Regions from separate parts of the Staphylococcus massiliensis genome, predicted to be linked through region 1. Evidence: riboswitches for the same ligand, from Rfam matches in the RefSeq annotation. Region 1 holds a riboswitch; each other region holds the start of a gene.
The links. A riboswitch is a leader RNA that binds a small molecule or an ion and turns the genes downstream of it on or off. The one in region 1 is predicted to bind thiamine pyrophosphate.

Region 1 (4,137 bases):
CAATTTCCTTTAACAGCATGCTTTCCTGGGGCGTGGCCTGAGCCTGTAGTCTCAGGACGCACGCTACTCCCCTAGGAGTCAGCTGTCAGGAAATTGATCTATAGAGCTACTTTATTGTAATAAATAATTAATTATTATGCATAAGGAAAAAGGCCAGTCATTTCCGTGACCGGCCTTTTGTGGTGAATTGAATAATGATTATGATTTTCTATTTGTAAGCGTTTAGTTTTATCTATAAAGGGTGTATGTTAAGCGTTCTATTAATGGTAGATTTTGCTACCTTTGTCTACGAATTCTTCTGCTTTTTGGCGAAGACCTTCTTCTTTTTCTTCCTTATCTTTATAAGACTTTCTAAGGTCGTGTGAAATACGCATTGAACAGAACTTAGGTCCACACATACTACAGAAGTGCGCGACTTTAGCTGATTCAGCTGGAAGTGTTTCATCGTGATAACTTCTAGCACGGTCAGGATCTAATGATAAATTGAATTGGTCGTACCATCTGAATTCAAAACGCGCACGACTAATCGCGTCATCACGGTCTTGCGCATTAGGAAGTCCTTTTGCTAAATCGGCCGCATGCGCTGCAATTTTATATGTCACAACACCTTCGCGAACGTCGTTTTTATCAGGTAAACCTAGATGTTCTTTAGGTGTTACATAACATAACATCGCCGTACCGTGGCTTGCGATCTTCGCAGCACCAATTGCTGATGTGATATGGTCGTAAGCTGGCGCAATGTCTGTTGTTAGCGGTCCAAGCGTGTAGAATGGTGCTTCTTTACAATGGAAGTCAGCGAGATCTTGGTTTTCTTTAATCTTTTGAAGTGGTACATGTCCAGGACCTTCAATCATCACTTGAACATCGTGTTCCCAAGCGATGTCTGTAAGTTCACCAAGTGTTTTTAACTCTTCGATTTGGCTTTCGTCGTTCGCATCGTAAATTGAGCCAGGACGTAAACCGTCACCAAGTGAAATCGAGATATCGTATTTATTACAAATTTCACAGATTTCATCGAAGTGTTCATATAAGAAGCTTTCTTTATGATGCGCAAGACACCATTGTGCCATGATTGAACCACCACGAGATACGATACCTGTTAAACGATCGACAGTTAGTGGCACATAGTGTAAGCGAACACCAGCGTGAATTGTAAAGTAGTCTACGCCTTGTTCAGCTTGTTCGATTAATGTATCGCGATAGATTTCCCAAGTTAAGTTTTCAGCAATACCGTCTACTTTTTCAAGTGCTTGGTAAATTGGAACAGTACCAACTGGAACAGGTGAGTTACGTAATAAATATTCACGAGTCGCGTGAATGTTTTTACCTGTAGATAAATCCATGATAGTGTCAGCGCCCCAATGAGTCGCCCATACAAGTTTTTCAATTTCTGCTTCGATTGAAGAACTTACGGCAGAGTTACCGATGTTAGCGTTAATTTTAACTTGGAAGTTTTTACCAATAATCATCGGTTCTGACTCAGGGTGGTTGACGTTGTTTGGAATAATAGCGCGTCCACGTGCAACTTCATCACGCACATATTCCGCTGACATATTTTCACGTGCCGCGATGAATTTCATTTCCTTCGTAATGATACCTTGTTTCGCGTAATGCATTTGCGTTACATTTTGTTCTGATTTCGCACGTTTAGGTTGATATTCGAAAGGTGTTTCAACAAATTTGTCATGACCTTCTTTTTTGAATCCGTTATCTAATGATTGAACTTTACGACCTTCATACGTTTCAATGTCGTCACGGTCGTTAATCCATTGTTCACGTAATTTTGGAATACCACGTTTCACATCGACTTCATAATCGTCATCATGGTAAGGTCCAGCCGTGTCATAAACTACAAACGGTGGGTTTTCGCGTTCGCCTTCATCCGTCACCGTATTAGAAAGCGTAATTTCACGGAAAGGCACCTTGATATCAGGATCCTCACCAGAAATGTAAATCTTCTTACTAGATGGAAACTGTTTCTTTAACTCAATCTCTTCTTGATTCACAAAAAAACCTCCTAAACAATTTTAATTGCTAGGAGGCACAAAGGGCTAAACAACCCCATGAGGTATCTATGTATCATAAAATAATCCTATTGCATCATATATAGTACAACAGGATATCCATTCAATGTTAAAATAGATATGTGTCATGCTTCCCTACGTTGGTACTAACCAAATCAGGTTCAAAGGGTTAAAACAAATCGTTTCTTTCAGCTCAAATGGCACCCCTAGCAACAAATATTTAATTTATAATTATTACTCTATCATTCATTTTTTGAAAAGACAAATAATCAAAAATTTATGAAAGGTTGGATACTGGTATTTCAGTGAGGTTTACAGGTTCGGAAACTTTTTGTAGTCATTGCTTATTGGCAGTCTTAAGTAACGTTGATTTAACTGCAAATTTATCGCTTATTAATAAACGTCGTCTTACGTACCTTTAAACTAGCTATCGAATTTTCACTAATGGCCAAACGCCGTCTTACGTAACTATTCACTAACTGCTAAAGTATCGCTAATTGATAAACGTTGTCTTACATAACGCATACTTGCTTTGTCCCGTCGCCCTGTGAAAAGCCCTTTAAGAAAGTCGGTTTATCACGTTTATTCAAACGTGATAATTGAAGGGCGTTGGTTTATCAAGAAAGTTCAAACGTGATAATTGAAGGGGCTTGGTTTATCAAGAAAAGTAGAACGTGATAAACGAAGGGCGTTGGTTTATCAAGAAAGTAGAAACGTGATAAACGAAGGGCGTTGGTTTATCAAGAAAAGTAGAACGTGATAATTGAAGGGGCTTGGTTTATCAAGAAAAGTAAAACGTGATAAACGAAGGGCGTTGGTTTATCAAGAAAATTGGAACGTGATAAACGGGAGTATTACATCTACAATTACAAGAAATCGGAAACGTGTAAATCAAGCGGGTCTAAATTTACAAGACTTGGAAAACGTGTAAATCAAATGGCTTTTAAATTACAAGACTGCAGAAACGTGTAAATCAAATGGCTTTTAAATTACAAGACTACGAAAACGTGTAAATCAAAGGGCTTTTAAATTACAAGACTGCAGAAACGTGTAAATGAAATGGCTTTTAATTTACTAGACTTGGAAAACGTGTAAACCATAGGGCTTTTAGATTACAAGACTACAAAAACGTGTAAACCAAATGGGTCTAAATTTACAAGACTTAAGAAACGTGTAAATCAAACCCGCCGTAACAGCTCTAAACAATACTAAACCCGACACCGCGTCGTAAACGAGCGCCGACACCACGTTTAAGTACTCCGACGCCAGCCCTAGCACCGCGTCGTAAACGAGCACCGACACCACGTAAACATACACCGACGCCATCACTACGTCTACGTACACCAGCACTATCCGTATTACACAAACCGCCAACCACATACAAAGGAGGGGTTACCATCACACTACTACCGGCAAGCTTATTTATGTTCGCACTCGCTAATCTTTTCAAAGAATTACCGCCGACGAAACCGAATCGATGGGTAGGGTACCGAACCCCGAAAGCACTCAAATCAACTAAAAACTTTATCCGCGCGCAAAAACTATCGGCGCACTTCAGCCTAAGGGTTTTCAAACGACTCAGTATATGCGCGGTTCCCATATTCGTTTTCGACATATGCGCGCTCATCTACTTCTCAGACAACGTACTGATTACAAGCGTCATCATTCAATCCGTACTCATTTTCGCAAGCATCGGTTGGATCATCTATCTCGTCGAGAAATACATTTAACTTAAAGGAGCAGTAAAGATGAAAGAAATTGTGATTTTATCCGTAAGTGACATTCATGGATACATCTTCCCAACAAATTATCAACATAAAGGCCAAGAACTATCGAAAGGGCTTTTAAAGATTCAGACACTCATTGAAAAGGAACGCCAAGCCAACACTAATACCCTGCTCATTGAGAACGGGGATTTCATCCAAGGTTCGCCGTTCTGTTTCTATTTAAATAGTGAGCTGCAATCGAGCGAAATGTTAACGAAGGTCTATAATCAGATAGGATTTGACGTTGGTGTCATCGGTAATCACGAGTTTAATTTCGGCTTACCGTACCTGCATGACACGCTCGACCGCCTGAATTACCCGGTGTTGTCTGCCAATATCACGACTGA
Region 2 (4,137 bases), 390 kb from region 1:
TCTTCCTGCTTCATAACTCAATCTTCCGGCACTAACCCCTTTATTCATTGCTTCTGCCATTTTCACAGGATCCGCTGCACTTGATATTGCCGTATTAAGTAAAATACCATCAGCACCTAATTCCATTGCATGACAAGCATCCTTAGGTGAGCCAATACCTGCATCTACGATTACTGGTACATTGACACGTTCAATAATATAGCGCAAATTTAATGGATTATTGATTCCTCTCCCTGTACCAATAGGAGAGGCAAGTGGCATAATTGCATGAACGCCTAACTCTTCTAAGCGTTTCGCTAAGACAACATCATTAGATATATATGGACAGACCGTGTAACCTTTTTCCAGTAACACTTTGCATGCTTCATATGTTTCTAATGGGTCTGGCAGTAATGTTTCGTCATCACCAATGACTTCTACCTTAATCATGTCACAAACACCTGCATGATTAGCAATTTCTGCTATACGAACTGCTTCTTTAGCTGTCTTAGCTCCAGCTGTATTTGGAAATGTGATGAATTTCGATAAATCAACTTTTGCTAATGGATTTGGTAAATCTTTGTCATATAAATTCATGCGTCTCACTGCAAAAGTTAATACTTCTGTTTCTGCTGCTGCAATAGCCTGAGTTTGTATCTCTTCATTATCAAATTTTCCTGTACCTAATAATAATCTTGAATTTAATGTAAAGTTGCCTATTTTAAACATATTAACCGCCTCCTACAAATTCTAATAATTCTAAGTTATCTTCATCATTGACTATGCGAGATGTAAATTGTTCTCGCTTAATTAATGTTTCATTATGCTCTACAATAATACGTGTTTCATCCAGTCCCAATGATTGAATTATTTCTTGTATATTAATTGGTTGTTCAAAGTTAAATACGTCACCATTAATCTTACATTTCATTTCGTTCATCTCTCCTAATCTGAAAATCATACAATTGTTTCGGCCTATGCCCACTGATAATCCATTGACTCATCAACTCACCTATTAAAGGCGAAAGTAAAATTCCATTGCGATAATGGCCAGCAATGACAAATAAGTCTTTATCCACTTCATCCATAATAGGCTGTTCGTTTTGACAATAAGGCCGTATACCTGACCATTGGTTTATGATTTTTCCATTTTTCAAATCTGGTATATAGTGCAAAGCTTGTGATTTAAGCCATGATTTACCAGAATTAGACACCCCAACTGAATAATCATTAAAGTAACTTGTTGCACCGATTAAATATCTATTTTTTAATTTTGGAATGACGTAACAACCATTAGTCAGAAACATGGTAATATTCAAGTTTAAATCAGGTTGTTCTACCAATAGCGCTTCTCCTTTTACCCCAATAACCGTTTCACAAGGTAAATATTGCTGTAAAAGTTTTCCTGTCCAAGCGCCTCCTGTGACAATTAACTTTTCAGTATAATAAGCTCCATTTCGTGTCTCCACACGGTACCCATCTTTTATGGATTCAATATGGGTTACAGTTGTTTGGTATATTCTATCTATATGTCTATTTGATAATGACTTCAACAACCCTTTAGTATAGCGGTTTGCATTGATTTGATTATCTTCAGGCATATAAATACCATTTGTATGTTTTGAAGTTATAGCACCGTTGGACATGTGTTGAACATCAGTAGGACTAAGACGTTCTACAGATGCAAAATGTTGTCTTAAAAATTGATATTGCTGTTCAATCTTTTTATTATCATAATGGTTCGTAGCCAATTTTATTAATCCACTATTTAAATACTCAATATCCACGCCAACCTCTTCCAACAAACTATCTCTTAGAGGTTTGAACATCTTTTGAGAAATTGTTGCCAAACTAAACAAAGCACTATTTTTGGTGAATTCATTTTGCGCGCCTAACATCCCACCTGCTTTATAAGATGCATGCTTACCTGCTTCATCTCTATCTATCACAGCTATATTCGCAAAAGACTGACTTAACCCACGTGCGATTGACATGCCCATGACTCCCGATCCAATAATAATGACATCATACATGTCCATCCCACACTTCCTTCATGTTTATAAGTTTTTCTTTCGAATATTGATTAAAAACAGAAATACCGGCTATTCCTGAAAATCCATTAGGTAAAGAAGATAAAGTATGTTGATTAATACCTCCAATTGCAATAATCGGAATATCAATTTGTAGCGCTTCTTCAACCTCCGACTTTGCTCTAGGTGTTTGTTGAGGTTTAGATGACGTCTCGAATACGTGTCCAAATAATACAAAATCTAGCCCTAAATATTTAGCGTTAGCAATAGCATCTTTATGGTGCGTAGACATACTTATTTGCATATCGGGATAACTAGCTTGTACCTCCTCAATATAAGGATCACTTTCCCTAAAATGAATTGCCGACAAGTCACATTGTATGATTACATTGATATCACTATGAACAATAATCTTATCCTTAGGAAACTCATTTTTTAGTAATCCGTGAACCCACTGAATGACTTCTTCAGTATTCATTGGCACTCTTATTAATAAGTAATCGATAACGCCTTCGATTTCACAGTAATGCTTAATATGTGATTTAGACAAATCTTGATATGGTGTAATAGCAATAAACAATATTTTCACCTCAAATAAAAAAACGTTACTTTTCCTGGTGGAAAAATAACGTTGTATGATTACATTTATCATAGAAAACGACACTTTCCTACGCCAGTGCGAACTGGATCAGGTTCTAGGAATCCCTCAGTTATTACTTCGGTCTCAGCCTTTATCAAAGGCACTTCCAGTGGTTTCTATCTATTAAATTTTCGTTTCATAATGTTTTAGCGATTACTTACAATCTAACTTATAATCATTTACTTTTCAAGTCTCACTTCAACTTTGACAACATGTATCCTAAAGTCAGCTGGCTTAATTGTGCATAATCACGCTTATAGAGACAACTCGGTTCTGTTGCAAAGTTGAATTTATAGTATAATTTTAACAAAAAGGAGTCTTCTGTATGAACTATTTCAGATATAAACAATTTAACAAGGATGTTATCACTGTAGCCGTTGGCTACTATCTAAGATATGCATTGAGTTATCGTGATATATCTGAAATATTAAGTGAACGTGGTGTAAACGTTCATCATTCAACGGTCTACCGTTGGGTTCAAGAATATGCCCCAATTTTGTATCAAATTTGGAAGAAAAAGCATAAAAAAGCTTATTACAAATGGCGTATTGATGAGACGTACATCAAAATAAAAGGAAAATGGAGCTATTTATATCGTGCCATTGATGCAGAGGGACATACATTAGATATTTGGTTGCGTAAGCAACGAGATAATCATTCAGCATATGCGTTTATCAAACGTCTCATTAAACAATTTGCTAAACCTCAAAAGGTAATTACAGATCAGGCACCTTTAACGAAGGTCGCAATGGCTAAAGTAATTAAAGCTTTTAAACTTAAACCTGACTGTCATTGTACATCGAAATATCTGAATAACCTCATTGAGCAAGATCACCGTCATATTAAAGTAAGAAAGACAAAGTATCAAAGTATCAATACGGCAAAGAATACTTTAAAAGGTATCGAATGTATTTACGCTCTATATAAAAAGAACTGCAGGTCTCTTCAGATCTACGGATTTTCGCCATGCCACGAAATTAGCATCATGCTAGCAAGTTAAGCGAACACTGATATGATAAATTAATGGTTAGCTTTATTTTTTTACTTTGCAACAGAACCGATGAGCGTATCCATAGAATTATTTGTCAGAGGATAAATATTTACTCTAAATATCAAAGTCCTACTGTAAATCAGAGGTACTTTTGAGAAATTTTTAATTCACTAAACTCAAAATGGCGCGGAAAGTTTCGTTCTCCACCATAATATATATTCCTAATCCTATAAACACAATTGGGATAATCCAGCGGCCGTATTTCTCAAGTGTTTCAGAAACATATCTGAACCTTGCTAGACGATAGCCAATTAAACACCAGACAGCAACCATTATAAAGAAAGTAACAACTGTAATTATCAGTTGGTTGTTATTTAAGGTAGAAAAGAATGGAACATAAATTCCAATATTGTCTCCGCCATTGGCGAATGTGATAAAGGCTACACTTAAATAGAACTTATTAAATTTGTTTAAGCTGGAAAGAATGTTACCTTCAT
Region 3 (4,137 bases), 1.0 Mb from region 1:
CAACAACAAGCAGCAGAACAACAAGCAGCAGAACAACAAGCGGCAGAACAACAAGCGGCAGCAGAACAACAAGCAGCAGAGCAACAAGCAGCGGCAGAACAACAAGCAGTAGCACAACAACAAGCAGCTACTCAAAACGTTCAAATTCCTGCACACTTACAAACTATCGCGCAACGTGAATCAAACGGTGACCCAACAGCTATTAACCCTACATCAGGTGCAGCAGGTAAATATCAATTCTTACAATCTACTTGGGACTCAGTAGCACCAGCTGAATACGTTGGTGTTTCTCCAGCACAAGTACCAGAACACGTTCAAGATGCAACAGCAGTAAAATTATATAACAATGGTCAAGGTGCACATCACTGGGTAACTGCATAATATATATCGTATTTTCAGGCACGGGACAAATCAATGTCTCGTGCTTTTTTGCGTTCTTTTATAGAATGTCATCGCTATAAACCCCTTAATAAAGGTGAAAGTATCGAGTGCGATTTCTTTAGAAAAGTCCAATATTTAGAAACTCTAATAAATAATAAATACAATTTTTAGTTTAAACTATAAAATAATTTCCGGTGTAATACATATGTAAAAAAAGACTTTTATCTTTTATGTGTCTGTAATATGTTTGAAAAAATAATGTGTTAAATTAAATGCAGTAATAAATTTAAAGGCTAAAATCATTACTTTATGGGAGGAAACCTTAAATTATGAAAAAGTTTATCGCATCATCAACTTTAGCTTTAACTTTAGGTGTTACTGGCGTAACTGCTGGTCAAACAGCTGAAGCAAGCGAATACACTGTAAACCAAGACAAATTAGTTAACTTAGCTTTATATCACCAAGACCAATTAAATAACGCACCAGTTCAAGAAGGTGCATACAATATTAACTTTAACTGCAACGGATTAAACTATAGCTTCGTATCTGACGGTACTTACTGGGCATGGAGCTATGGTGCAGGTGAACAAGACGCTTCAAAATTATTACCAGGATACAAAGCAGACGTTAAAACATCTGCAGTTTCTTATGAAGCGCCAAAAACTACTCATACACAATCATACAATCAAGTAAGTAATACGACTTCAAATGTAACAACATCTACAACTACTTACCAAGCACCACAAGTTACTCAAGCACCAGTTCAAAGACAAGTTCAAACACAAGCTGTTTCAACTGGCGGTTCAGTATATGATCAATTCATCGCTGCTGGTGGTACTGATTCTATGTGGAGAAATATCGTATTACCTGAATCTGGTGGTAATCCTAATATCGTAAGCCCGTATGGTTACCGTGGTTTAGGTCAAACTAAAGAACACTGGGGTACAGGTTCAGTAGCTTACCAAACTCAAGGTATGCTTAACTACGCTGTACAACGTTACGGTTCAGTAGAAAACGCTGTTAACTTCCGTTTAGCTAACAATTGGTGGTAAGCCGACTATAAAAGATCTGGATTTATTCCGGGTCTTTTTTTTATGAGCAAATAAGCTACCTATTGTAAAAATACGTCAATCAAGCCTTTTTAAAGATTGATAATTTGAATCGGACAACAATGTCTGTTAACTTTAAATTGAAGACAATAAAAGACTGCTAGGGGTGCCGAATAGGCTGAGATAGTTTTACTAAACCCTTTCGAACCTGATTTGGTTTATACCAACGTAGGAAAGTAGTCAACGTATTCATGAGTCGGAAAGAATAACAAATGACAATGCGTTAGACTGCTTTTAAAGAGCAGTCCTTTTTAATATACAAATAGAAAGGATGCATAATCATGTCATTTGCAAAAGAACTTAAAGAGAAAGCAGAACCAATTGTAGAGGCAATTTACAAAGATCCGTTTATTCAAAAGATGATTGAAGGCGAGCTTGATAAAGAAGCAGTTAAACATTACCTTCAAGCAGATTCACGTTATTTAAACGAATTTGCAAAGATTTATGCATTATTGATTCCTAAGGTTGATTCAAAAGAAGAAATTCAATTTTTAACAGAACAAATTAATTTTGCGAGCTCAGGCGAAGTTGATGCGCACATCACGTTAGCTGAATATGTAGGCGAATCATATGAAAGCATCATTGAAAAAGGGGAATGGTTCCCAGCAGCAGACCACTATATTAAGCATATGTATTACAACGCTTATGCTTTTGATAATGTGGCGTACACAATTACTGCAATGGCGCCATGCCCATATGTATATCAACAAGTAGGTAAACGTGCGATGAAAGACCATCAATTTAGTGATGATAATCCATTTAAGAAATGGTTTGAATTCTATGATACTGAGATGGATCCGCTTATCGAACAAATTGATTCATGGTTAGACGAACGTACTCAAAATATGACTGACGAAGAGAAGCAAGTTCTTGAAAAGAATTTCTTACAAAGTGCGAATCATGAAAGACGCTTCTTCAACATGGCATACAATAAAGAAGAATGGAACTATGGAGGTTAAATGATGAGAAAACCTAAAATAGCTTTAACGATTGCAGGTACAGATCCGACTGGCGGCGCTGGTGCGATGGCAGACTTAAAGTCATTCCATGCTTGCGGTGTCTATGGTATGGCAGCCTTTACAAGTGTCTTAGCTCAAAATTCTAAAGGTGTTCAACATATTCATAACTTAGAGGTAGACTGGTTAGAAGAACAACTTGAAAGTGTCTTCACAGACGAGGTACCGCACGCGATGAAGACGGGCATGATTCCAACGAAAGAAATGATGGAAGTAATCGCTTCTTACGTTAAGAATTATCAAATTCCGTATGTAATCGACCCAGTCATGATTGCTAAAAGTGGCGATTCACTCATGGACGATAAAGGTAAATCTGAACTTCAAAATATTTTATTACCGCTTGCAGACGTAGTGACGCCTAATATACCAGAAGCTGAAGAAATCGTTGGTTTTAAGCTTGATAGTGAAGAAAAAATTCATCAAGCAGGCAAAGTATTCATTGAAGATATTGGTTCTAAAGGCGTTATTATCAAAGGTGGTCATTTAGAAGGTAATGCAACGGACTACCTATTTACGAAAGATCAATCTTATACGTTCGAACAAGAACGTTATGATACCAAGCATACTCATGGTACAGGTTGTACATTTTCAAGTGTGATAACAGCTGAGCTTGCTAAAGGTAAAACGATGTATGAAGCGGTTAAGAAAGCGAAATCCTTCATCTCACTAGCTATTAAATACACACCTGAAATTGGCCAAGGTCGTGGCCCTGTTAATCATTTTGCTTATCAGAAATTAAAGGGGTTAGATGATGAATAAATTACTTGAACTTCGTGAAAAGGCACCACTCGTAGTTTGTTACACAAACGACGTTGTTAAAAACTTTACTGCCAATGGTCTATTAAGTTTAGGTGCCAGTCCTGCTATGAGTGAAGCAGTAGAGGAAGCTGAGGACTTTTACAAAGTGGCAGATGCTTTGCTCATTAATATTGGTACGATGACAAAAGATAAAAGTAACGTCATGTTAGAACTCGGTAAAATCGCAAATCGTGTAGGCGTACCTGTTGTCTTTGATCCAGTAGCGGTTGGTGCATCATCATTTAGGAAATCCTTTGTGCGTAAATTCTTAGATGACGTTGATGTGAGTGTCATTAAAGGGAATGCTTCAGAAATTCTGACACTAATTGATGAAACGACTACGATGAAAGGTACAGATAGTAGTCAGGATTTAGATAGCGTTAAAATTGCACAAGAAGCCTATAAGCAGTATAATACGGCTATCGTTTTAACTGGTAAGGAAGATGTTATTGTCCAAGACGGAAAAACGATTGTGCTTAAAAACGGTTCTGAAATGTTAACTAAAGTTACAGGTGCAGGTTGCTTATTAGGTGCTGTAGTCGCAAGCTTTTTACTTCGAGAAACACACCCGAAACTTGATGCGTTAAAAGAAGCGGTATCTGTATTTAACATCGCAGCAGAACAAGCTGAGATGACTGAAGGTGCCACGCTTCCTGGTACATTTCAAGTAGCTTTAATTGACGAACTCAACCGTTTAGGCGAAGAGACTTATAAAATGGGGCTTATAGAGAAAGAAGTGTGACTCATGTTTCATAGAGAACAACTTAAATTATATTTTATTTGTGGAACACAAGATGTTAAGTCTGGTGCTACCATTCAAGATATATTAAAGG
Region 4 (4,137 bases), 370 kb from region 1:
TTCGTCTACGGTATTACCAACCGAATTTGACGTAGAACTAAAAAAGAGACAGGTTTGAAGCTAATGACTTCAACTTACCTGTCCCTCATAATTGGTGGATTGTTATTGATTGTTGTGGCAATCATTTATAATTGTTTTTTATCTTTCAACTGTATAATAAATGTGATAATAACTGGAATTAACATTAATACAAGTATCGGTGTAATGAATATAGATAATAATAAACCATGGAATAAAATCACAAAGAACTCTGTTACGAGCTTAAAGAATAAGACACTAATCATAAAGAGTTGAATTGTCGTATATTTATCTTTTAAGTAATTTGTGAATGTTGTAATGATATAAATTACGATAATAATTAAAAGAATAAATAAACTTACCCATTCATAAACGTATTGTGTTTGAGATAACTTCCACTCACCTGACATAAATAAACCATTACGGTTATTCAGTTCTATTAGTGTAAAGAATAATAGAATTAAGCCACAAAATACTTGAACGTAAGCAGCTTTTAACCATTTCGGTTTACGCATCCAGTTCGGAATATCGTCTTCTTCAAGTTGTACAATATCATTCCATTTTTGAACGAATTGATCTCGCTTAGCACGTATCTTTTCAATATCAATACTGCGTCGAGTATTACGCGTGAATTCAGTCGTACGGTGTTGTAGGTCTTTAATTTGCGCTTTAGTTTGCGTCGTAAAGCTTCTCTTTTCAGAGCGGTTGTAACCATCACCTCGTAACTCTGATTCAGTCACGGGTAACGCACGTCTTAGGAATAAGAAGTTCCAAATCGCCATTTGGCCAAGTAACCATAAGATGACGAAGAACGAATTAATACTCAACACATCAATCGGCGCGATTTCCTTTCCATCGATTCGAGCATATAAAGCAAGTTGCGTGATGAAATAACTAATCCCATATGAAAAGATAATCCAAAGGTAGTGTTCCTTTCGATGGTTCGGGTTGAGCTCATCTTTATACGCAATATAACCAATATGTACAACAAATGGAATAATAAATATAATCGCAAAGAAACTATAAACTTGCGTCATTAAGATAATTGTTAATAAGAAAAAGATAATCCCTAAAACGAGATAAAAGATAGATATATCATAATCATAACGTGTAGTTTTAGATAATGTTCTCGCAATAAATACGAGTAAGATACCAAATAATAATATAATAATGCCACTTACTATAGGAAATCCACCTATAAATCGACTTAATACTTTAATTACTTCACTAAAGAATGCCATAATGAAGTCCCATAAATTATCAATGTCCATTTCAACTTTTTGATCTTTTTTTAATTTATGAATAAGTGGTACATTAACAAAAATTATAAGACTAAATAATATGGCTAAAGCACCAGTGATATAACTAAAGATTACTTCGGCATGCTTTTTCAAAAAAGACATACTATTCACCTCACAGTTATTATATATGAACGTTTATCAATTGTCTTTAATTATTCACAAATTCGGTCTGAAGTATGAAACATGTTTATACATTAATTAAATCGGTAAATATATACCCATAACCCACTATAAAAGAGGTGCATATTATGTCTGAAAAAGATATTAAGAAAGATGCAGAAAAAGCTAAAGAAAAAGAAGAAGAATTAAAGCAAGATAAAGAGAACGCTTCAGGCGACGATAAAACTGAAGGCGACATTCAAGATACATTTGAATAAGTAAGTGATTCCAGTTTCTAACTTTTAGGAAACTGGAATTTTTTATATTGAATTTAAATTATTTGAAAGCATCATTCATATTATTTATAATTTAGAGTTTTATGTGCCATTAAGTATTGACAATACTTGGTTTTCGGATTACATTTACATTAATCACATAATTAACGCACTAGGGGTGTGTAAACTGAGATGAGGCTTGTCCTCAAACCCTTTGAACCTGATCTAGTTGATACTAGCGTAGGAAAGTGTGCTTACATACCTATGTCTAAGCATGCCTTTTAATTGTTATCAATTAGTTAAGGTGTGCGTTTTTTATTATAGGAGGGAAATTATGAAAAAGGGATTAAAGCTTTCTGATATTCTAGTTACGATTATCATCGCTGTAATATTTGCTATTATTTACAATCTTTGGTGGATGGTATACGAAGTGAGCAAAGTAACTGGGCTACATATTGAAGAGTTAACTTATGGTGTATGGTTTATGGCTGCCGTTGTTGCTTATCTCATTATTCCAAAGCCTGGTATCGCTTTACTAGCGGAATTCGCAGCTGGTGCAGGTGAAACAATTGTAATGGGTAAATTTGATATCGCGACATTAGTCGTTGCCTTTTTACAAGGTTTAGCGAGTGAAATCGTATTCGCGTTATTCAAATATAGCTCACGCACAGTTATGGTTTCTATCTTAGCTGGTGTTGCAGCTGCACTCATAAATTTACCGGTTGATTTCTTCTATGGTTACCTTGCGGAAGTTAAATCATGGAACTGGATTTTATTAATCGGTTTCCGTTTAATTAGTGGTGCTTTAGTTGCTGGTTTATTATCATGGTTACTTGTTAAGTTACTTGATGAAACTGGCGTTACGAAACTATTCCGCCCTGCTTCACAAAAAGATTACGACTCACTTTAAGGAGAATGCATTATGCTAAAAGCATCAAATTTAAGATTAAAATACCCTAGTGGTTCTTACAAAATATTTGATGGCCTTAATGTTGAAATTAAAGATAAAGAGAAAGTACTTTTGCTTGGTCCTTCGGGATCAGGTAAAAGTACTTTACTTAATCTATTAAGTGGCATTGTGCCTGAATTAATTGAACTTCCTTTGAAGTATGATGAATTGATTCAAGATAAAGATAGTGCAGTAATATTTCAAGATCCAGATAGTCAATTCTGTATGCCTAAAGTGTATGAGGAATTGGCTTTTATTTTGGAAAATCAGCGCGTACCCAAAGCTGAAATGAAACCACGTATTCAAGAAGCGCTACAATCTGTTAACTTAGATGTCGACGAAAAGACGAATATCAACCAACTAAGTGGTGGTATGAAACAAAAGCTTGCGATTGTTGGCGCCCTTTTACAGAATGCGAATACATGGTTCTTTGATGAACCAACTGCAATGTTAGATATCAATGCAACTGAACAACTTTGGTCTCAAATTATAGAGTTATGGCACGATAAAACCGTGTTAATTGTTGAACATAAGGTTGAACACATTTGGCAACACGTAGACCGAGTTATTTTGATGAATGAAAATGGTGAAATCATAAAAGATGATACGCCAATGAATATTATTCAGAATCATGAGGCTTTATTAAGTGAATATGGGGTGTGGCACCCTAAAGCATGGGCTAATGCGCCAGAACCACGTTTAAATGCACTTTCGCGTCAAGATACTTATTTTCATTTTCAAAAAGGAGCGGTAAAACGAGGCAAAAAGGCTTTGTACCAAGTTGACGATTTACAGATCGGACTTGGTGATTGGATTACATTAACTGGCCCTAATGGTTCGGGTAAGACGACATTGTTTGAGTCGATGATGCAATTGATTCCGTATAAAGGGAAGATGACTTACCACGGTAAAACGCTGCGTAAAGTGCGTGATGCGGCGAAAAATATCTATCTCGTTTATCAGAATCCTGAACTGCAATTTATTCAAAATAGTGTTTATAAGGAGATTTATATTAACTTTCAATATCAAAATCCTGAAAAAGCCCATGAAAAAACCAAGGAAATGATCCAATTACTACGTTTACAACATGTTGAATCACAACACCCTTTCGAACTTTCAATGGGTCAAAAGCGACGTTTAAGTGTGGCTACTGCTTTAAGTACGAATGCGGATATTATCTTGCTGGATGAACCAACGTTCGGACTTGATAGTCATAATACATTTCAACTGATTGATTTATTCCAGTCTCGCGTTGAAAATGGCCAAACGATTATGATGATTACGCATGACCCGCATATTATTGATCGTTATCCGACGAGACGATTTGAGATTCAGGATGGAAAATTGGTTGAAGAAGTAGGTGATATCAATGGTTGAGATGTGGAAACGTTATGAAACTTTCGTTGATCATGTAAATATCGTTACGAAATTATTGATTGGTATTATCCTCTTTTTCTTCATTATATTCGTGCATAACTTCGACGTAATGCTCTAC

Region 2: linked by a shared signal. The riboswitch ahead of ACF3N8_RS02440 (thiamine phosphate synthase) and the one ahead of thiC (phosphomethylpyrimidine synthase ThiC) in region 1 are both predicted to bind thiamine pyrophosphate.
Region 3: linked by a shared signal. The riboswitch ahead of tenA (thiaminase II) and the one ahead of thiC (phosphomethylpyrimidine synthase ThiC) in region 1 are both predicted to bind thiamine pyrophosphate.
Region 4: linked by a shared signal. The riboswitch ahead of ACF3N8_RS10440 (ECF transporter S component) and the one ahead of thiC (phosphomethylpyrimidine synthase ThiC) in region 1 are both predicted to bind thiamine pyrophosphate.

The regions. Positions count from the first base shown of each region.
Region 1 covers NZ_CP171119.1:120,979-125,115, reverse strand. Annotated here, with positions in the region: gene thiC (phosphomethylpyrimidine synthase ThiC) at 261-2,006, opposite strand; TPP riboswitch at 2,140-2,242, opposite strand; gene ACF3N8_RS00510 (hypothetical protein) at 3,223-3,474, opposite strand; gene ACF3N8_RS00505 (SdpI family protein) at 3,449-3,754, shown strand; gene ACF3N8_RS00500 (bifunctional metallophosphatase/5'-nucleotidase) at 3,773-4,137, shown strand, end outside.
Region 2 covers NZ_CP171119.1:515,692-519,828, reverse strand. Annotated here, with positions in the region: gene ACF3N8_RS02455 (thiazole synthase) at 1-708, opposite strand, end outside; gene thiS (sulfur carrier protein ThiS) at 710-910, opposite strand; gene ACF3N8_RS02445 (FAD-binding oxidoreductase) at 900-2,012, opposite strand; gene ACF3N8_RS02440 (thiamine phosphate synthase) at 2,005-2,661, opposite strand; TPP riboswitch at 2,658-2,767, opposite strand; gene ACF3N8_RS02435 (IS6 family transposase) at 2,975-3,649, shown strand; gene ACF3N8_RS02430 (CadD family cadmium resistance transporter) at 3,803-4,137, opposite strand, start outside.
Region 3 covers NZ_CP171119.1:1,138,962-1,143,098, forward strand. Annotated here, with positions in the region: gene ACF3N8_RS05405 (transglycosylase family protein) at 1-381, shown strand, start outside; gene ACF3N8_RS05410 (SceA protein) at 711-1,433, shown strand; TPP riboswitch at 1,583-1,682, shown strand; gene tenA (thiaminase II) at 1,772-2,449, shown strand; gene thiD (bifunctional hydroxymethylpyrimidine kinase/phosphomethylpyrimidine kinase) at 2,453-3,265, shown strand; gene thiM (hydroxyethylthiazole kinase) at 3,258-4,046, shown strand; gene thiE (thiamine phosphate synthase) at 4,050-4,137, shown strand, end outside.
Region 4 covers NZ_CP171119.1:2,162,451-2,166,587, forward strand. Annotated here, with positions in the region: gene auxA (lipoteichoic acid stability factor AuxA) at 126-1,421, opposite strand; gene graF (glycopeptide resistance-associated protein GraF) at 1,568-1,696, shown strand; TPP riboswitch at 1,858-1,957, shown strand; gene ACF3N8_RS10440 (ECF transporter S component) at 2,028-2,603, shown strand; gene ACF3N8_RS10445 (ABC transporter ATP-binding protein) at 2,616-4,019, shown strand; gene ACF3N8_RS10450 (energy-coupling factor transporter transmembrane protein EcfT) at 4,012-4,137, shown strand, end outside.